3 regions of the Cedecea selenatireducens genome follow, and region 2 is predicted to be linked to each of the others. Evidence: predicted binding sites of a transcription regulator. Region 2 holds the regulator's gene; each other region holds the start of a gene.
The links. The regulator PurR, encoded in region 2, represses purine synthesis genes. The targets are predictions, from matches to a motif close to CANGCAAACGTTTGCNTG.
Positions count from the first base shown of each region.

Region 1 (7,106 bases), on a different contig from region 2:
CCCGGGATCGCGTCCATCTGGCTAACATCATGCGCAAAATTCGCGTGATGCCGGATGTGATTAAAGTTACCCGCAACAGAAATTAGTGTTATGAATCCTCAACGTTATGCGCGTATTTGCGAGATGCTCGCCAGACGCCAGCCGGACCTGACCGTGTGTATGGAGCAGGTGCATAAGCCCCATAACGTCTCCGCCATCATCCGTACCGCCGATGCCGTAGGCGTGCATGAAGTGCACGCCGTTTGGCCCGGAAACCGTATGCGCACCATGGCGTCTGCCGCTGCAGGAAGCAACTCCTGGGTTGAAGTCAAAACGCACAAGACTATCGGCGAGGCCGTTACTCAGCTAAAAAGCAGCGGAATGCAGATTCTGGCCACTCATCTTTCCGATAAAGCCGTCGATTTCCGTGAGATAGACTATACCCGCCCAACCTGCATTCTGATGGGGCAGGAAAAAACCGGCATTACCGAAGAGGCGCTAGCGCTTGCTGACCAGGACATCATCATCCCGATGATTGGCATGGTGCAGTCGCTGAACGTCTCCGTTGCCTCCGCGCTGATTCTGTATGAAGCTCAGCGCCAGCGTCAAAATGCAGGCATGTATCGCCGCGAAAACAGTACGTTACCGGAATCAGAGCAGCAGAGATTGCTGTTTGAAGGCGGTTACCCTGTGCTGGCGAACGTCTCCCGCCGTAAAGGCTTACCGTACCCACATGTGAATCAGCAGGGTGAGATAGAAGCTGATGCCGCATGGTGGGCAACGATGCAGTCAGCGAAGTAAGCCATGAAAGGCCGCCTGCTGGATGCCATACCGCTAAGCACGCTTGCCGGAGTGGGTGCCAGCCAGAGCGGCAAGCTGGCCAAAATTGGCCTGCACACGATTCAGGATTTACTGCTGCACCTGCCGCTTCGCTACGAAGACCGCACCCATCTCTACCCCATTAACGATCTCCAACCCGGCCTTTACGCCACGGTGGAAGGTGAAGTGCTGAACTGCAATATCTCCTTCGGCGGCCGCCGAATGATGACCTGCCAGATTAGCGACGGCACCGGCATTCTTACCCTGCGCTTCTTTAATTTCAACGCGGCGATGAAGAACAGCCTTTCCACCGGAAAGCGCGTGCTCGCTTACGGTGAAGCCAAACGCGGTAAATACGGTGCCGAGATGTTCCATCCTGAATACCGCATTCAGGGGGATCTCAGCACGCCGGATCTGCAGGAAACGCTCACGCCGGTTTACCCGACAACTGAAGGCATCCGCCAGGCCACACTGCGTAAGTTGACCGATCAGGCGCTTGAGCTGCTGGATACCTGCGCAATTACCGAGCTTCTGCCCGCCGAGCTGAGCCAGGGCATGATGAGCCTGCCGGAAGCGTTACGCACCCTGCACCGCCCGCCGCCGGACATGAAACTGGCCGATCTCGAAACCGGTAAGCATCCTGCGCAGCAGCGGCTGATCCTCGAAGAACTGCTTGCCCATAACCTGAGCATGCTGGCACTACGCGCCGGGGCACAGCGTTACCATGCGCTGCAGCTGGGCAATCACGACGAGCTAAAAAACCAACTGCTTGCTGCCCTGCCCTTTAAACCTACCGGGGCACAGGCGCGAGTCGTGGCAGAAATAGAACGCGATATGGCGCTGGACGTCCCCATGATGCGCCTGGTACAGGGCGATGTGGGTTCCGGTAAAACGCTGGTTGCCGCACTTGCCGCGCTGAGAGCTATTGCTCATGGGAAGCAGGTTGGCCTGATGGCACCTACCGAGCTGCTGGCAGAACAGCACGCCAATAACTTCCGTCTGTGGTTTGAACCATTAGGCATCGAAGTGGGCTGGCTTGCCGGAAAGCAGAAAGGGAAGGCCAGAATTGCGCAACAGGAAGCCATCGCCAGCGGTCAGGTTTCAATGGTGGTCGGCACTCACGCTATTTTCCAGGAACAGGTACAGTTTGCCGGACTGGCGCTGGTTATCATTGATGAACAGCACCGTTTTGGCGTTCATCAGCGCCTGGCGCTGTGGGAAAAAGGCCAGATTCAGGGCTTTCACCCTCATCAGTTGATCATGACCGCGACCCCTATTCCGCGCACGCTGGCGATGACCGCCTATGCCGACCTTGATACTTCCGTTATTGACGAGCTGCCGCCGGGACGAACGCCGGTCACCACCGTTGCGATAGCCGATACCCGACGGGGCGAGATAATCGAGCGCGTACGCAGCGCCTGCCGCGACGAGAAACGCCAGGCTTACTGGGTTTGCACGCTGATTGAAGAGTCTGAACTGCTGGAAGCCCAGGCGGCAGAAGTCACCTGGGAAGAGCTCAAAACCGCGCTGCCGGAGCTTAATATTGGCCTGGTGCACGGGCGTATGAAGCCGCAGGAAAAACAGGCGGTGATGCAGGCCTTTAAGCTAGGTGAACTGCATCTTCTGGTCGCCACCACGGTGATTGAAGTCGGCGTGGATGTGCCCAACGCCAGCCTGATGATTATTGAAAACCCCGAACGTTTAGGGCTTGCGCAACTCCACCAGCTGCGCGGCCGCGTAGGCCGTGGCGCGGTGGCCTCTCATTGCGTGTTGCTGTATAAATCCCCGCTATCCAAAACGGCGCAGCTTCGCCTGCAGGTGCTGAGAGACAGCAACGATGGCTTTGTGATTGCGCAAAAAGACCTGGAGATTCGAGGGCCTGGCGAGCTGCTTGGAACTCGCCAGACGGGTAACGCAGAATTCAAAGTGGCCGACCTGCTGCGGGACCAGGGGATGATCCCGCAGGTTCAGCGCCTGGCGCGCCATATTCACGAACGCTATCCCGAACAGGCTAAGGCGCTGATTGAACGCTGGATGCCGGAAACCGAACGCTACTCCAACGCTTAAGCAAACAGCGGCAGCATCAGGAACAGCTTGATCACCACCGCATTCACGATGTCGATAAAGAACGCTCCCACCATCGGCACCACCAGAAACGCCATATGCGACGGGCCAAACCGCTCGGTAATTGCCTGCATGTTAGCAATAGCCGTCGGCGTGGCGCCCATGCCAAAACCACAGTGACCGGCGGCCAGCACCGCCGCATCGTAGTTTTTGCCCATAAAACGCCAGGTCACAAAGATGGCATATAGCGCCATAAACAGCGTTTGAACGGCCAGAATAGCCAGCATAGGCAGCGCCAGAGAAGCCAGCTCCCAAAGTTTAAGGCTCATTAACGCCATCGCCAGGAACAGCGACAGGCAAACGTTGCCCAACACCGAAACCGCACGCTCGTAGACGCGGTAAAACCCCACCGCCGCCAGTAAATTACTGAGAATGACGCCGACAAACAGCACGCAGACAAACGTCGGCAGCTCAAACAGCGTCCCCTGCAGCAATCCGGCAACGACGCGTCCGGCCGTCAGGCAAATGGCAATCAGGGCAATAGTTTCAATCAGCACCAGGGACGTAATGACACGCCCTACGTCAGGCTTTTCAAACGCGCCGGGAATTTCATTATCATCCGGGGCGCCATTCGGCGTAGAAGAATGCCTCACCAGATAGCGAGCAACCGGGCCGCCAATTAACCCCCCCAGCACCAGGCCAAAGGTCGCACAGGCCATGGCAACCTCCGTCGCATTCTGGAAGCCATAGCGCTCGGTAAAGAGCTTGCCCCAGGCCGCACCGGTACCGTGCCCGCCGGATAAGGTTATCGAGCCTGCCAGCAGCCCCATCAGCGGATCGAGCCCCAGCATGCTGGCCATACCGATGCCAATAGCGTTCTGCATCACCAGCAGCCCAACGACGATAAGCAGGAAAATCCCCACCACCTTCCCGCCCTTGCGCAAGCTGGCGATATTGGCGTTCAGGCCGATAGTGGCAAAGAAAGCGAGCATCAAAGGATCTTTGAGGCTCATATCAAACTCAATTTCCCAACCCATGCTTTTTTTCAGGACCAGCAGCGCAACGGCGACCAGCAGCCCACCAGCGACGGGTTCAGGAATGGTGTACTTCTTGAGAAAAGGGACGGAGTGGACCATTTTACGCCCCAGAAGCAGGACTAACGTAGCGGCCACCAGAGTAGAAAGGGTATCAAGATGAAACATTGCAGTGCTCCTTTATTGCGCATCCATTAGTCGCGCGCTTAATTATCCTTTGCTGTTTTTCCGTCATTCATGAAATCAGCCGGCACATTTTAACCAAAAAACGCGTATCAGTTATAAATAATGACTGATTTATGACATTTCACTCTTACCCTCACATGCTGGCAATCGTTTGCTTTTACCGTTCAGTCCGTTAAAATCAGCGCTTTTCCAGCCACGAGATAACGCCTGATGTCCGTCAATGCCGTAGAGTCAGAAAATGCGCAACCGGTTGCGCAGACTCAACCGAGCGAACTAATCTATCGCCTTGAAGATCGCCCGCCGCTTCCACAAACGCTTTTCGCCGCCTGTCAGCACCTGCTGGCTATGTTTGTGGCGGTGATTACCCCGGCATTGTTAATTTGCCAGGCGTTGGGGTTACCGGCATCAGACACTCAGCACATTATCAGCATGTCTTTGTTTGCCTCTGGCGTGGCTTCGATTATTCAAATCAAAGCCTGGGGGCCGGTAGGTTCAGGCCTGTTGTCGATTCAGGGCACCAGCTTTAACTTTGTTTCACCGCTGATTATGGGCGGTATGGCGCTAAAAAACGGCGGCGCGGACGTGCCGACGATGATGGCCGCGCTGTTCGGTACCCTGATGCTTGCCAGCTGCACGGAAATGCTGATTTCTCGCGTCCTGCACCTGGCCCGCCGCATTATTACGCCGCTGGTTTCCGGCGTGGTGGTGATGATTATCGGCCTGTCGCTGATTCAGGTTGGGCTAACTTCTATCGGCGGCGGCTACGGCGCAATGGCTGACCATACCTTTGGCGCGCCGAAAAACCTGCTGCTGGCGGGCGCGGTTCTGCTGGTTATTATCCTGCTAAACCGCCAGCGTAACCCTTACCTGCGCGTAGCCTCGCTGGTTATTGCAATGGCCGTGGGCTATCTGCTGGCCTGGGCGCTGGACATGCTGCCTGCCACAACTCAGCCAGCTAACACCGACCTTATAATGGTACCAATGCCGCTGTATTACGGCCTTGGCATCGACTGGAGCCTGCTTATCCCGCTGATGCTGGTCTTTATGGTGACCTCGCTGGAAACCATCGGCGATATCACCGCCACCTCTGACGTATCAGAGCAGCCGGTTTCTGGCCCACTTTACATGAAGCGTCTGAAGGGTGGCGTGCTGGCAAACGGCCTCAACTCCTGCGTTTCTGCCGTGTTCAATACCTTCCCTAACTCCTGCTTTGGTCAGAACAATGGCGTCATTCAGCTGACCGGCGTTGCCAGCCGCTATGTCGGTTTTGTTGTCGCGCTGATGCTGATCGTGCTTGGCTTATTCCCGGCGGTCAGTGGCTTCGTGCAGCACATTCCTGAGCCGGTTCTCGGCGGCGCAACGATTGTGATGTTCGGCACCATTGCGGCCTCCGGCGTACGTATTGTTTCCCGCGAACCGCTAAACCGCCGCGCGATTATGATTATCGCCCTGTCGCTCGCCGTGGGTCTGGGCGTCTCCCAGCAGCCGCTGATTTTGCAGTTTGCACCAGACTGGCTGAAAACCCTGCTTTCCTCAGGCATTGCCGCTGGCGGGATCACAGCCATTATTTTGAACCTGGTTTTCCCTCCGGAAAAAGCGTAACTCCCTCACGCGCCGGCGGCTGTTTTTGCCGGCGCGAAACCTCCTTTGACAATCCCTTCCTTGAGCTATAGCGGTAAATGGGGCATAACACCCTTAGCGAAACTCAATGGAGCGGAAGGCAATGAAATTCCTCGGAAAGCTGGTTCTTATCCTGTTGGGCCTTGTCATACTGGCGCTGATTGCCTTTTACATCCTGCTGCAAACCCGCTGGGGCGCTGGCCAAATCAGCAGCTGGGTGAATGAAAAAACCAACTACCATCTCTCTTTCAATGAGATGGAACACGACTGGTCTTCGCCCACTCACCTGATGTTTCATAACGTTACTTTTGGCCGCAGCGGCCAGCCCGCAACGCTGGTAGCAAAGAACGTGGATATTGGCCTGAGTACGCGACAGTTTTCTCAGCCACTCTATGTCGACACTATTTTGCTCCAGCAGGGAACGCTGAATCTCAGTTCGAACGCCGTTCCGCTCCCGCTTGAGGCAGATAAACTGCAGCTGCAGGATATGGCCATTAACAGCCCGGATAGCGAGTGGAACCTCAGCGCTCAGCGCGTTGAGGGCGGCGTTTCACCCTGGAGGCCTCAGGCCGGGAAAGTACTGGGCAATAAAGCCACTATAGCCTTCAGCGCGGGCTCACTGACGCTTAATGGCGTCAACGCCAGCAACGTCTTGCTGCAGGGAAACCTGGATAATGAACAAGTCACGCTGACCACTCTCGGTGCGGACGTTGCACGTGGCTCGCTGACCGGCAACGCCCACCGCAATGCCGACGGCTCGTGGGAGGTTGGCAGCCTACGCCTGAACGATATTCGCCTGCAAACGGCAAAATCGCTCAGCGATTTTCTAGCGCCGGTGACGTCGATTCCCTCGTTAACCATCGATCGCCTTGAGATAACCGATGCGCGGCTGGAAGGGAAAGAGTGGGCGGTGAGCGACCTGGCCCTTAGCCTGCGTAATCTGACGTTGGCTAACGGAGGCTGGCAAAGCGATGACGGCCAGCTGTCGATGAACGCCAGCGAGTTCATCAACGGCTCGCTGCATTTGCAGGATCCGATCGTAAACGTCGATTTTGCTCCAGCTGCGGCCACGCTCCGCCAGTTCAGCTCCCGCTGGGAAGGCGGTTTAGTCCGCGCTTCCGGGCAATGGTTGCGCGAGGGTAATCAGGCGGTGATGGATGAAGTCGTCGTGGGCGGGCTCGAATATACGCTGCCATCCAACTGGAAGGCCCTGTGGATGGAGACGCTTCCGGACTGGCTGAATAGCATCACGGTGAAAAAGTTTTCGGCTAATCGCAATCTGATTATCGATATCGACCCGGCATGGCCGTTCCAAATGACAGGCCTGGATGGTACAGCGACGAATATTCAGCTGGCGCGGGATCATCAATGGGGAATTTGGTCAGGCAATGCCTCGTTTAATGC
Region 1 covers NZ_JBHIKW010000014.1:20,469-27,574, reverse strand. The annotation lists gene spoT (bifunctional GTP diphosphokinase/guanosine-3',5'-bis pyrophosphate 3'-pyrophosphohydrolase) at 1-86, shown strand, start outside; gene trmH (tRNA (guanosine(18)-2'-O)-methyltransferase TrmH) at 91-780, shown strand; gene recG (ATP-dependent DNA helicase RecG) at 784-2,865, shown strand; gene gltS (sodium/glutamate symporter) at 2,862-4,064, opposite strand; gene ACE38U_RS18980 (nucleobase:cation symporter-2 family protein) at 4,293-5,684, shown strand; gene ACE38U_RS18975 (AsmA family protein) at 5,806-7,106, shown strand, end outside.
Region 1: the regulator PurR is predicted to act here: its motif matches at 4,223-4,240, upstream of ACE38U_RS18980 (nucleobase:cation symporter-2 family protein).

Region 2 (7,106 bases):
TAACCAGCCAGACCATGGACTCAAGAGGGAGTTTCCGCTAGCGCAGGGTGACGGTATCAGTGAAGGTAAAAGCCTGCTGGATGAGGTCGGGGGAAGGCAGGTCAGCGAGGCTCTGAACCTCGTCGGGTGCAGTAAGATTGATAATGCCGAGAGCGTGTAAAAGTTCCATTTAAAAAGGGTCCATGATGAACATGAACCCTTTTTACACCAGCCACCGGATCGGTCAACCAATCCTTAAACGATCGGCCTTAGCCTCCGGGCCGCTTTTTAGTGCCTGACGAGATTACTCTGCGCCTGGCTCTTCAGATTTATGTTTTTCTGCGGTTTCTTTGATCAGCGCCTGCAATTCGCCGCGCTGGTACATCTCGATGATGATGTCGCAGCCGCCGACCAGCTCACCGTCCACCCACAGCTGTGGGAACGTTGGCCAGTTAGCGTATTTAGGCAGCTCGGCGCGGATGTCCGGGTTCTGCAGAATATCCACGTAGGCGAAGCGCTCGCCGCAGGCAGACAGTGCCTGAACGGCCTGAGCGGAGAAGCCGCAGCTCGGCAGCTTCGGGGAGCCTTTCATATACAGAAGAATTGGGTTCTCAGCGATCTGGCGTTGAATTTTTTCAATAGTGCTCATTGTCTTGCTTCCTCAAACCTTGATACGGCAATAGCCTGTCATTGTAGCCAGTTGCACCCCGGCCAGAAAACACCATTTTTAGCAGGGTTTTTCTGAACTGCCGGGGCATGCAAACATGCTTTAAGAATAACACTTTTACGGTGCTCGAAAATGAGCAATTTGCCTCATCCGCGATCAATAAAACAGCCGATAACGCCCGGTAATGATTAATTTTCTAGCTATAGCTTCCACTTTTGACCGTTAAATAGTATTTGCCTATTAACATTATCGGCTTTTATGCATTAGAATCGTCGGGTTTCGCAAAAATCATACGCAGGCATGATGGTTAGCATCTTGCCTTCATTTATCAGGGGATTGACGAGTGGCGCGGATAAATAAAATCTCTATCACGCTATGTGCTCTGCTATTTGCTTTGCCCTATACACCTTTGACGCAGGCGTCCGAGCACGTCCGCCACCCTGTTGCACAGAAAAGCCACACGGCGAAAACAACTTCCGGTAAAAGCAACAAGGGCAAAGAGAAAACAAAGGCAAAACAAAAAAGCAGCACAGCCTCCACAAAGAAGTCCGGTAAAAAAGACGCATCACCGGTAAAAGCCAAAGTTGCAAAACGCAGCGCCTCAGGCAAAAGCACCACCCTCGCTAAAACCAGCAGCAAAAAAACCTCTAAGAAAATAGCCGTACAGCCAGCCGCAGCCACCCTTGCCTACACTGAAAAATGCACCCATCGTAAAGGGCATAAAAAGCAGTGCGTGAAGGTGAAGTCTGAAAAGAATCTGACCATCGCTCAGGCGCATAAGGTCAGAGTGCAGAAAGCGCAAAAAACGGCCATGAACAAGCTGATGGGGCAAATTGGCAAACCATACCGCTGGGGTGGCACTTCTCCCCGCACGGGCTTCGACTGCAGCGGGCTAATTTATTACGCTTATAAAGATTTGGTGAACATCCGTATTCCACGCACCGCCAACGAAATGTATCACCTGCGTGATGCCTCTTCCGTTGACCGCGGCGAACTGGAAAGCGGCGACCTGGTCTTCTTCCGTACTCAGGGCCGCGGCACGGCTGACCACGTTGGCGTTTACGTCGGCAACGGTAAATTTATTCAGTCTCCTCGCAGCGGCCGCGATATCCAAATTACTTCTTTGAGCGAAGATTACTGGCAGCGCCATTATGTGGGTGCCCGCCGGGTCATGACGCCAAAAACCATTCGTTAATCTTATCCGCTCCCTTTCGGGGCAATCAGACTGATTAAAACGTTAACAGCCCGACAACGGGCTGTTTCATTTCGCTTTTTCGCACTCCCGTAATTTGTTAACCTTATATCCACACAAAATGTAGTTATATTGTGAAGCAAAATAACAAGGAGTGAAGCAATGTCGTTCGAACTACCCGCCCTGCCCTATGCCAAAGATGCGCTGGCCCCGCATATCTCAGCCGAAACCCTCGAGTACCATTACGGCAAGCATCATCAGACCTACGTCACTAACCTGAACAACCTCGTCAAAGGCAGCCCGTTTGAAGGGAAATCGCTGGAAGAGATCGTGCAAGAGTCTGACGGCGGTATTTTCAATAATGCCGCTCAGGTCTGGAACCATACGTTCTACTGGCACTGCCTGGCACCAAACGCCGGGGGAGAACCTGGCGGAGAAGTGTTGGCCGCCATCAATAACGCGTTTGGCAGCGTGGAAGCATTTAAAAAACAGTTCACCGAAGCGGCCATCAAAAACTTCGGCTCCGGCTGGACCTGGCTTGTGAAGAACAGCGACGGCAGCCTGGCTATCGTCTCGACTTCTAACGCAGGAACTCCGCTCACAACCGGGGCAAAACCGCTGTTGACAGTGGACGTCTGGGAACACGCTTACTACATCGACTACCGCAACGCGCGCCCGGTTTATCTGGACCACTTCTGGGCGCTGGTTAACTGGAACTTTGTTGCGCAAAACCTGGCAGGCTGATTTTCAGTGATGTTTGACCTGTATTAAGGGCCGCTTTTTGCGGCCCTTATTAAATCAGTGCAGTACGGCGGTTAACGCCCCGGCAACAATCAGACTCAGTACGATAACCGTAGTCACTACGGAAAACTTCAGATCGGTACTCATCGTAAGCTCCTTTTATTTCCCTACAAAGCGTAAGTGGGATGATTTTCCCACAATTAACGATAAAAATCCTGCTGGTTTTGCACAGATATCGGTTTTCCCTCTTCCACTTTGCCCCGGGATAAGCCAAAATCCTTCGCTAATTTACCGCGTATCGCCCGGCAACGCCCTCCTCCCGCTGTATGTCGCATCCCCGACAGGCCTGCAACCAACGTGTTGCCCCAGGAGTTAGCGAAGGCAAACGTTTAACACATGAGTTATCAGGAGTTTACGATATGGTCTGGAGTGACATCTAATGGCAACCATTAAGGACGTAGCGAAGCGCGCAAACGTTTCCACTACCACTGTGTCACATGTCATTAACAAGACCCGTTTTGTGGCGGAAGAGACGCGCAACGCCGTCTGGGCAGCTATCAAAGAGCTGCACTATTCGCCGAGCGCCGTGGCGCGCAGCCTGAAGGTCAACCACACCAAATCGATTGGCCTGCTCGCTACCTCCAGCGAAGCGCCCTATTTTGCTGAAATTATCGAGTCGGTTGAGAACAGCTGCTTCGCCAAAGGCTACACCCTGATCCTCGGCAACGCGCACAACAACTTTGAGAAGCAGCAAGCCTACCTGTCGATGATGGCGCAAAAACGCGTCGATGGCCTGCTGGTCATGTGCTCCGAATATCCACAGACCCTGCTCTCTACGCTGGAAGAGTACCGTCATATTCCTATGGTGGTGATGGACTGGGGCGAAGCCCGCGCCGATTTTACCGACTCCGTGGTCGATAACGCCTTCCACGGCGGTTATCTCGCAGGCCGTTACCTGATTGAGCGCGGACACCGCGACATCGGTGCGATCCCGGGCCAGCTGGAGCGTAACACCGGCGGTGGTCGTCACGCTGGCTTCCTGAAAGCGCTTGAAGAAGCCAATATCAAAGTGCCGGAAAATTGGGTGGTTCAGGGCGACTTCGAGCCGGAATCTGGCTATCGCGCCATGCAGCAGCTGCTTAATCAACCGCATCGTCCTACTGCGGTCTTCTGCGGCGGCGATATTATGGCAATGGGTGCGATTTGCGCAGCGGATGAGATGGGGCTGCGCGTGCCGCAGGATATCTCGATTATCGGCTACGATAACGTGCGCAACGCCCGCTATTTCTCTCCGGCGCTGACCACAATCCATCAGCCAAAAGAACGCCTCGGTGAAACGGCCTTTAACATGCTGCTCGACCGCATTATCAACAAACGGGAAGAGTCGCAGACCATAGAAGTCCATCCGCGCCTCATCGAACGCCGCTCGGTGGCCGACGGCCCGTTCCGCGATTACCGCCGCTAAGCCTCTTCAGGAGCCCGGGATTCGTTCCCCGGCTCCTGGAGCCATTCCTGATTCATCGTCTCACTGTCCCCTAAATAGTCCAGCAGCCAGCTCAACGCAGGCGAGGCGTCATCCTGCCGCCACGTCAGGCAACAGGCCGCATCCGGGAACGGGTTCTCCAGCCTCAACTCTTTCCAGTCGCCACGTTCGAGCCACGGTTTCGCAATGTGCGTGGGCACCATGCCAATGCATAATCCTGCCGTCAGGCAATCGGCGCCCGACGCCCAGTCCGGCACCACCACGCGGCGCTGGTTGTCCAGAAGCCAGGTAATGCGCTTGGGCAACGAGCGGGACGTGTCCTCCAGCACCAGCGACGGCCAGGGCCGAATTTCATCATCAAGGATGATCTCCTCGTGTTGCGCAAGCGGATGGTCTGCCGCCACCACGCAGCGCCAGCTCAGTGCGCCCATGTCCCGAAACGCGTAGCGCCCTCCGACGGGGATCGCCTGCGTTGCGCCTATCGCCGCCTCAACGCGCCCGTCCGCCAGCGCATCCCACACGCCGTTGAAAACCTCCTGAAACACCCTCAGCTCGATGTCCGGGAAATGGCGATAAAAATCGAGCACCAGTTGGCGAGTACGCTCCGGCTTCACGATATTATCTACCGCGATGGAGAGATGCCCGCGCCAGCCGTTGGCTATCTGCTGGCACTGCTGGCGCGTTGCCATCATTTTTTTGATAACAGAACGCCCTTCTTTAAGAAAGAAAGCCCCAGCGGCGGTCAGCTCAACGTCCCGATGACGTCGTTCAAACAGCGGTACGGCCAGCCACTCTTCAAGTTGGCGCACGGTATAGCTGATGGCAGAAGGCACACGATGCAACTCCTGCGCTGCCCCGCTGAAACTGCCGTTGCGCGCTACGGCATCCACGACTTCGAGAGAATATTCAGACCACATGTTTTTTGCCTGCAAAAAATTTGAATGCAACGCGCAAATATTAGCGTTTCACAAGCGGTTTTGCACTCCGTAGACTCCTGCCCCGTTAACCTGCTATCAAAATCAAGAGTGAAATATGCAACCATCAAAGGGATTTCTTATCTGGCTGGCTGGCCTGAGCGTACTCGGCTTTCTCGCCACAGACATGTACCTGCCCGCCTTTGCGGCCATTCAGCAAGACCTGGGGACTAACGCCTCGGCGGTGAGCGCCAGCCTGAGCCTGTTCCTGGCGGGCTTTGCCTTTGCCCAGCTTGTCTGGGGGCCGCTTTCCGATCGTTTCGGGCGTAAACCCGTGCTGCTGATTGGCCTGGCGATGTTTGCCGTCGGCTGCATCGGGATGCTTTGGGTGCGGGATGCAACGTCGCTTCTGGTCCTGCGTTTTATCCAGGCCGTGGGCGTTTGTTCCGCCGCGGTCAGCTGGCAGGCGCTGGTAACCGACTATTACCCGGCCAACCGTGCAGGCCGTATCTTTGCCACGATTATGCCGCTGGTAGGGCTTTCTCCGGCGCTGGCACCGCTGCTGGGAAGCTGGCTGCTGAACCATTTTGAATGGCAGGCCATTTTTGCCGTACTGTTTGCCATCGCTTTGCTGCTGATGATCCCTACGCTACGCCTCAAGCCTCGTACTCAGCACCACGAGCAAACCGCAGACAACAAGGTCAGCTTCTTCTCTTTATTACGCTCTCGTATTTACGGCGGTAACGTGCTGATTTACGCCGCCTGCTCCGCCAGCTTCTTCGCCTGGCTGACCGGCTCGCCGTTTATCCTGAATGAGATGGGCTACGGCCCGGCAGCGATTGGCCTGAGCTATATGCCGCAGACGGTCGCTTTCCTGGTGGGCGGCTATGGCTGCCGCAGCGCGCTGCAAAAATGGAACGGCAAGCAACTGCTGCCGTGGCTGCTAGCGCTTTATGCCCTGAGCGTTGTGGCGACGTGGGGCGTGGCGGTCAGCGGCTATGCTGACCTGACGCTGTTGCTGATCCCGTTCTGCATCATGGCTGCGGCAAACGGTGCCATCTACCCGATCGTTGTCGCCTCTGCGCTGCTGCCGTTCCCGCAGGCAACCGGGAAAGCAGCAGCGCTGCAAAACACCCTTCAGCTTGGGCTTTGCTTCCTCGCAAGCCTGATGGTTTCCTGGCTGGTGACGACCCCGCTTATCACCACCACCAGCGTGATGCTGGCGACTATCCTGCTTGCCGCGCTGGGGTATGCCCTGCAGAAAACGGCCGGTCGTGAGGCTGAAAGCGAGACTCGCCGTGAGTTTTCTAACGCACAGTAACAGCAGCGATAATGTGAATATTGTGTGATTAGCTTGCTAACAATATTCCGTTGAACCCTCAATAAAACGGGCTTATAGTAATGGCGGTTCTGCTATAAGCCTTATCAATTTTATTTTTGCGGAAGCCGGAGCGCTTCCGTTTTTCCATGGATGGCCTTTCAGTAAGGGAGAATCCTTCCTTTCTCTGTTCTACGTCGGATATCAGGCACGCGGATTTTTCCGTGAGAGTTCTCACAAGCCGTGAATAGCGTCTACGCTGTTTTAAGGTTCTGATCACAACAAGGTGATGGAGAAGCTATGAGTTCATCGTGTATAGAAGAAGTGAGCGTACGAGATAACGAATGGTATCGTATCGCAAATGAAATGCTGAGTCGGGCAGGTATTACGCTCAACGGCTCAAACCCTTTCGATATTCAGGTTAAAAACCCGGATTTTTTTAAACGCGTTCTGCAGGAAGGTTCCCTCGGCCTTGGCGAAAGCTATATGGACGGCTGGTGGGAATGCGAACGGCTGGATATCTTTTTCACCAAAGTCCTGCGCGCCGGGCTGGAAAATCAACTGCCCCATCATTTCAAAGATACCCTGCGTATCGCGGCGGCAAGGCTGGTTAACCTGCAGTCGAAGAAACGCGCCTGGATAGTCGGCAAAGAACATTACGATCTCGGCAACGACCTGTTCAACCGAATGCTCGACAAGCACATGCAGTATTCCTGCGGCTACTGGAAAGAAGCTACCAATCTCAGCGAAGCGCAGGACGCCAAGCTCAAAATGATCTGCGAAAAACTTCAGCTTAAACCCGGCATGAAGCT
Region 2 covers NZ_JBHIKW010000011.1:125,740-132,845, reverse strand. The annotation lists partial or broken gene ACE38U_RS17620 (IS4 family transposase) at 1-169, opposite strand, end outside; gene ACE38U_RS17615 (Grx4 family monothiol glutaredoxin) at 284-628, opposite strand; gene ACE38U_RS17610 (C40 family peptidase) at 990-1,841, shown strand; gene sodB (superoxide dismutase [Fe]) at 2,001-2,582, shown strand; gene cydH (cytochrome bd-I oxidase subunit CydH) at 2,637-2,726, opposite strand; gene purR (HTH-type transcriptional repressor PurR) at 3,019-4,044, shown strand; gene punR (DNA-binding transcriptional activator PunR) at 4,041-4,979, opposite strand; gene punC (purine nucleoside transporter PunC) at 5,095-6,297, shown strand; gene cfa (cyclopropane fatty acyl phospholipid synthase) at 6,595-7,106, shown strand, end outside.

Region 3 (7,106 bases), on a different contig from region 2:
CGCGACCGCTTTGTTGAGGCGCTGGCGGACAGCCGGTTCGAAATTCTGCCGTGCGAAGGCACCTATTTCCTGCTGGCAGACTACAGCGCCATTTCCGATCTCGACGACGTGAGCTTCTGCCAGTGGTTAACCAAAGAAGTGGGCGTGGCGGCAATCCCGCTGTCGGTGTTCTGCGCGGATGCCTTCCCGCACAAGCTGATTCGCCTGTGCTTTGCCAAACAGGAAGCGACGCTGGACGCAGCGGCAGAAAGATTACGTAAGGTGTAATAAAGCGTTCCCCGTCGCAGGACGGGGAAAATTACAGGCTGAGGATTTCTTTCACGAACGGAATGGTGAGCTTGCGCTGGGCGGTGATTGATGCGTGATCGAGCTGATCGAGCGTCATGAACAGAGTGCGCATTTCACGATCGAGGCGTTTTAACAGAAAGCGCCCCACGTCTTCCGGCAGTTCAAACCCTCGCAGCCGGGAACGCAGCTGGAGCGCCTGTAGCTTGTCATCATCGGAAAGCGGCTGCAGCTTGTAGATTTGCCCCCAGTCCAGGCGGGAAGCCAGGTCCGGTAGCTGCAGATTGAGCTGGCGTGGTGGCCTGTCACCGGTGATCAGCAGGCGCGTTTTCCCTGACTCCAGAATACGGTTGTAGAGATTAAAAATCGCCATTTCCCACGGTTCATCCCCGGCTACGCACTCAATATTGTCGATGCAAACCAGCGAGAGCTGCTCCATTCCATCAAGCACTTCCGGCACAAACCAGGTGCGCTTATCCAGCGGCACGTAGCCCACAGCTTCGCCACGCTGGGAAAGTTCCGCGCAGGCTGCATGCAGCAAATGGCTGCGTCCGCCGCCTTCACGCGACCAGAAATAGATATACCCGCTGTGATCCTGACGGAGTACCGACTGCAGTGCGGCTAATAAAGAAGGGTTGTCACCCGGCCAGAAACTCGCAAAGGTTTCATCGTCGGGAAGATAGAGTGGCAGTGAGAGCTGTGCCGGCGTATTCAGAAGTACCTCAACCATAACAGGCAGAAAATCGCGATGAGTCTATCACAGTTTTGGGGCAGGATAGAACCGGGCGAGGATCCGCCCGGTGGCTAAACGATCAGTGCTGAGCGTCGTTCTCTTTCGCATCCAGCACCACTTCTTCCGGGCGCAGTATGCTGATTAGTTTGAAAATAAGGCTCAGGCCCACGCCGACGATGGTCGCCAGCGCCATGCCTTTCAGCTCCGCCGCACCGATGTGCACCTTCGCACCGCTCACGCCGATGATCAGGATAACGGAGGTCAGGATCAGGTTTTGCGCTTTGCTGTAATCCACTTTGGACTCGATCAGCACGCGAATACCGGATGCGCCGATTACGCCGTACAGCAGCAGAGATACGCCGCCCATTACCGGCACCGGGATGATTTGAATCGCCGCCGCCAGCTTGCCGACGCAGGAAAGCAGAATCGCGATAATCGCCGCGCCGCCGATAACCCAGGTCGAGTAAACGCGGGTGATAGCCATCACGCCGATGTTTTCACCGTAGGTGGTGTTTGGCGTGGAGCCGAAGAAGCCGGAGAAAATAGTCGAGATACCATTGGCGAACATCGAGCGGTGCAGGCCTGGGTCACGAATCAGATCTTTTTTCACGATATTGGCGGTAACCACCAGGTGGCCCACGTGTTCGGCAATCACCACCAGCGCAGCCGGCAGAATGGTGAAGATAGCAAACCACTCAAAGCGCGGCGTATAGAAGGTTGGCAGCGCAAACCAGTGCGTTTCGCGGATTGGCGTGACGTCCACCACGCCCATAGCGAAGGAGAGCGCATAGCCCGCCAGCACGCCGATAAGAATCGGGATAATCGCCATAAAACCGCGGAACAGCACCGAGCCAAACACCGTCACCGCCAGCGTTACCAGTGAAATGATAATGGTGGTGGAATCCGGTGAAGCCCCTTCCGCCGGCAGCAGCCCGGCCATATTCGCCGCCACGCCCGCCAGCTCAAGGCCGATAACCGCCACAATAGCGCCCATTGCCGCCGGAGGGAACATCACGTCCAGCCAGCCGGTTCCGGCTTTTTTCACGATCAGCGCCACGATGCAGAACAGCACGCCGCACATAATAAAACCGCCGAGCGCCACTTCGTAACCTAGCGGCAACAGCAGCAGCACCGGGGAGATAAACGCGAAGCTGGACCCGAGGTAAGCCGGGATTTTACCCTTACAGATAAACAGGTACAGCAGCGTGCCGATACCGTTGAACAGCAGCACCGTCGCCGGGTTGATGTGGAACAGAATCGGCACCAGCACGGTCGCGCCGAACATGGCAAACAGATGCTGCAGGCTTAACGGAATCGTTTGCAGTAAGGGCGGGCGTTCACTTACCCCAATAGCGCGGCGGGTCATGTTGTTTTCCTCTACGTGTTATTTTTAACGAACGGTGTTTGCTGCAATCAAAAAAAAGCCGACTTTCGAAGTCGGCTAATTTTATTATTTAGTACCAAATATCTTATCGCCCGCATCACCGAGGCCAGGAATAATGTACCCGTGCTCGTTGAGCCCCTGATCGATAGAGGCGGTGAACAGCTCTACGTCCGGGTGTACTTTTTCAAGCGCGGCAATGCCTTCCGGCGCGGCAACCAGTACCAGCACCTTAATGCTGGTGCAGCCCGCTTTCTTCAGCAGGTCGATGGTAGCAATCATGGAGCCGCCGGTTGCCAGCATTGGGTCAACCACCAGCGCCATGCGCTCTTCTATATTAGAAACCAGCTTCTGGAAGTAAGGCACCGGCTGCAGCGTTTCTTCATCACGGTAAACGCCCACCACGCTGATGCGCGCGCTCGGGACGTTTTCCAGAACGCCTTCCATCATGCCAAGGCCGGCACGCAGAATAGGCACAACGGTAATTTTCTTGCCTTTGATCTGGTCAACTTCCACCGGGCCGTTCCAGCCTTCGATGGTGACTTTCTCAGTCTCCAGATCCGCAGTGGCTTCATAAGTCAGCAGGCTGCCCACTTCAGAGGCGAGTTCACGAAAGCGCTTGGTGCTGATGTCTTGCTCACGCATCAGGCCCAGCTTGTGTTTGACGAGTGGGTGTTTCACTTCCACGATCTTCATACTCTTTCTCCCCCGAGATAGTTGGCTACCACAAAAAAAATCGCCGGATTATACCGCTTTTTTGCCGCTGCGCTACAGCTAATGGGATGATCGAGATCAACCAGACTGGATTGATTCTATCTCAGGAATTCTTTTCTTGCCGATGATAAGAGGCTCGCAAACGTTTGCCTGCACTGTTAGAATTGCCGCGTTTTTTTATATCTACCACCCGTGGGGAACGAGCAGTGACCGATAAAACCTCTCTCAGCTATAAAGATGCCGGTGTTGATATTGATGCTGGTAACGCTCTGGTCGACAAAATCAAAGGCGTAGTGAAAAAGACCCGCCGCCCGGAAGTAATGGGTGGACTGGGCGGTTTCGGTGCGCTGTGCGCGTTGCCTCAAAAATATCGCGAACCTGTTCTGGTTTCCGGCACCGACGGTGTGGGCACCAAGCTGCGTCTGGCGATGGACTTAAAACGTCACGACGCTATCGGCATTGACCTGGTGGCCATGTGCGTGAACGACCTGGTGGTTCAGGGCGCCGAGCCGCTGTTCTTCCTCGACTACTACGCCACCGGCAAGCTGGACGTGGATACCGCCGCCAGCGTTATCACCGGCATCGCCGAAGGCTGCCTGCAGTCAGGCTGCTCGCTGGTTGGCGGCGAAACCGCTGAAATGCCGGGCATGTACCACGGTGAAGACTACGACGTGGCCGGGTTCTGCGTTGGCGTGGTTGAGAAGTCTGAAATCATCGACGGCTCCAAAGTGGCCGACGGCGACGTGCTGATTGCGCTGGGTTCCAGCGGCCCGCACTCCAACGGCTATTCGCTGGTACGCAAAGTGCTGGAAGTGAGCGGCACCGACCCGCTGACCACGGATCTGGAAGGTAAACCGCTGGCGGATCACCTGCTCGAACCGACCCGTATTTATGTGAAAAACATCCTTGAGCTGATTGAAAGCGTGGACGTTCACGCCATCGCCCACCTGACCGGCGGCGGCTTCTGGGAAAACATTCCGCGCGTTCTGCCGGACAATACTCAGGCCGTTATCACCGAATCTTCCTGGCAGTGGCCGGCGGTATTCAACTGGCTGCAGCAGGCCGGCAACATCAGCCGCCACGAAATGTACCGCACCTTTAACTGCGGCGTGGGCATGGTCATTGCCCTGCCGGCAGCAGAGGCGGATAAAGCCGTTGAGCTGATGCAGGCCAAAGGTGAAAAGGCGTGGAAAATCGGTATCATCAAGGCATCTGATTCCGAAGAGCGCGTGGTTATCGAGTAATGAAACACATTGTGGTGCTGATTTCCGGCAACGGAAGCAATCTGCAGGCAATCATTGATGCCTGCCAGCAAAAAAAGATTAACGGCACCATCAGCGCGGTGTTCAGCAATAAGGCCGACGCGTTCGGCCTTGAGCGAGCCCGCGAAGCCGGTATCCCCGCCCATGCTCTGGCGGCAAGCGAATTCGCCAGCCGTGAGGCCTTCGACCGCCAACTGATGCAGGAGATCGATGCCTGGGCGCCGGACGTTGTGGTGCTGGCCGGCTACATGCGTATTCTCAGCCCGGCTTTTGTGGCCCGCTACAGCGGTCGTTTACTCAATATTCACCCTTCCCTGCTGCCGAAATACCCCGGCCTCCATACGCATCGCCAGGTGCTGGAGAACGGCGACGAAGAGCACGGCACTTCCGTGCATTTTGTCACCGACGAGCTGGACGGTGGCCCGGTTATTCTGCAGGCCAAAGTGCCGGTGTTTGAAGGGGATGACGAGGACGAAATCACCGCCCGCGTTCAGCATCAGGAACACGCTATTTACCCGCTGGTGGTGAGCTGGTTCCTCGACGAACGTTTAAAAATGCGCCACAACGCCGCCTGGCTTGATGACGTGCAGCTGCCCCCGCAGGGCCACGCTGCAGAGTAATATGAGATAAAAAGGGCTTCGGCCCTTTTTTTGTGTCTGTCTCTCATAAAGTTGTCATGGTCAGATGAGAGAGTTTCATCTGCATAGTTGGACATTCTCCGCTAAAGCTCGCCATAATAACTGACGTGACGGTGACGGCATTGCCACGTCCACGAAAACGGAGTGTGAGGACTAATGGGTCAGGATAAGCTGTATATCGAAAAAGAACTGAGCTGGTTGTCTTTTAACGAACGCGTTCTGCAGGAAGCGGCGGACAAGCTCAACCCGTTGATTGAAAGGATGCGTTTTCTCGGCATCTATTCCAATAACCTCGATGAATTCTATAAAGTGCGTTTTGCGGAGCTAAAACGCCGCATTTTAATCAGTGAAGAACAGGGTTCCCCCTCCAACCAGCGTCACCTGTTGAATAAGATCCAGGCCCGGGTGCTAAAGGCCGATCAGGAGTTCGACGGCCTGTACAACGACCTGCTGCTGGAGATGGCGCGCAATCAAATCTTCCTGATCAACGAACGCCAGCTTTCCGAAAACCAGCAAAGCTGGCTACGCAGCTACTTTAAGCATCAGCTTCGCCCGCACATCACGCCGATTTTGATCAACCGCGATACCGACCTGGTGCAGTTCCTGAAAGATGATTACACCTATCTGGCGGTAGAAATTATTCGCGGCGACAGCATTCGTTACGCGCTGCTGGAAATCCCGTCTGATAAAGTACCGCGTTTTGTGAACCTGCCGCCGGAAGCGCCGCGCCGCCGTAAGCCGATGATCCTGCTGGATAACATCCTGCGTTACTGCCTGGACGATATTTTCAAAGGGTTCTTCGACTATGACGCGCTGAACGCCTATTCGATGAAGATGACGCGTGACGCCGAGTACGACCTGGTCACCGAAATGGAGTCCAGCCTGCTGGAGCTGATGTCTTCCAGCCTGAAGCAGCGCCTGACCGCCGAGCCGGTGCGCTTTGTTTATCAGCGCGATATGCCGGATGCGATGGTGGAGATGCTGCGCAACAAGCTGACCATCTCCAACTACGACTCGATCATTCCCGGCGGCCGCTACCACAACTTTAAAGACTTCATCGGCTTCCCGAACGTCGGAAAAGCCAATCTGGTGAACAAGCCGCTGCCGCGCCTGCGCCATATAGGATTTGATAAGTTCCGGAACGGCTTCGATGCCATCCGCGAGCGTGACGTCCTGCTTTATTACCCGTATCACACCTTCGAACACGTCCTTGAGCTGCTGCGTCAGGCCTCGTTCGACCCAAGCGTGCTGGCGATAAAAATCAATATCTACCGCGTGGCGAAAGACTCGCGCATTATTGACGCCATGATCCACGCCGCCCACAACGGCAAGAAAGTCACCGTGGTGGTAGAGCTGCAGGCACGTTTTGACGAAGAAGCGAATATTCACTGGGCGAAGCGCCTTACCGAGGCGGGCGTCCACGTTATCTTCTCCGCGCCGGGCCTGAAAATTCACGCCAAGCTATTCCTTATCTCGCGTATGGAAGGCGAAGAGATTGTGCGTTATGCGCACATCGGGACCGGTAACTTTAACGAGAAAACCGCCCGGCTCTACACGGATTACTCGCTATTAACCGCCGATGCACGCATCACCAACGAAGTGCGTCGCGTGTTTAACTTTATTGAAAACCCGTACCGGCCGGTGACCTTCGACTACCTGCTGGTGTCGCCACAGAACTCGCGCCGCCTGCTGTATGATTTGGTCGATCGCGAAATTAAGAACGCTCAAAACGGGCAGCCTGCGGGCATTACGCTGAAGCTGAATAACCTGGTGGACAAAGGCCTGGTGGACCGGCTTTATGCTGCGTCCAGCGTGGGCGTGAAGGTTAACCTGCTGGTGCGCGGGATGTGTTCTTTGATTCCAGAACTCGAAGGGATCAGCGATAATATTCGCGTGCTGAGCATCGTTGACCGTTACCTCGAGCACGATCGGGTGTATATCTTTGAAAACGGCGGCGATAAGAAAGTCTTCCTCTCTTCTGCCGACTGGATGACCCGTAACATCGACTACAGAATTGAAGTGGCCGTGCCGGTCCTCGATCCGCGCCTGAAGCAACGCATGCTCGATATCATTGATATCCAGCTTAACGACAC
Region 3 covers NZ_JBHIKW010000002.1:409,819-416,924, forward strand. The annotation lists gene ACE38U_RS04775 (pyridoxal phosphate-dependent aminotransferase) at 1-267, shown strand, start outside; gene ACE38U_RS04780 (DnaA inactivator Hda) at 299-1,000, opposite strand; gene uraA (uracil permease) at 1,098-2,384, opposite strand; gene upp (uracil phosphoribosyltransferase) at 2,469-3,095, opposite strand; gene purM (phosphoribosylformylglycinamidine cyclo-ligase) at 3,320-4,357, shown strand; gene purN (phosphoribosylglycinamide formyltransferase) at 4,357-4,995, shown strand; gene ppk1 (polyphosphate kinase 1) at 5,170-7,106, shown strand, end outside.
Region 3: the regulator PurR is predicted to act here: its motif matches at 3,249-3,266, upstream of purM (phosphoribosylformylglycinamidine cyclo-ligase).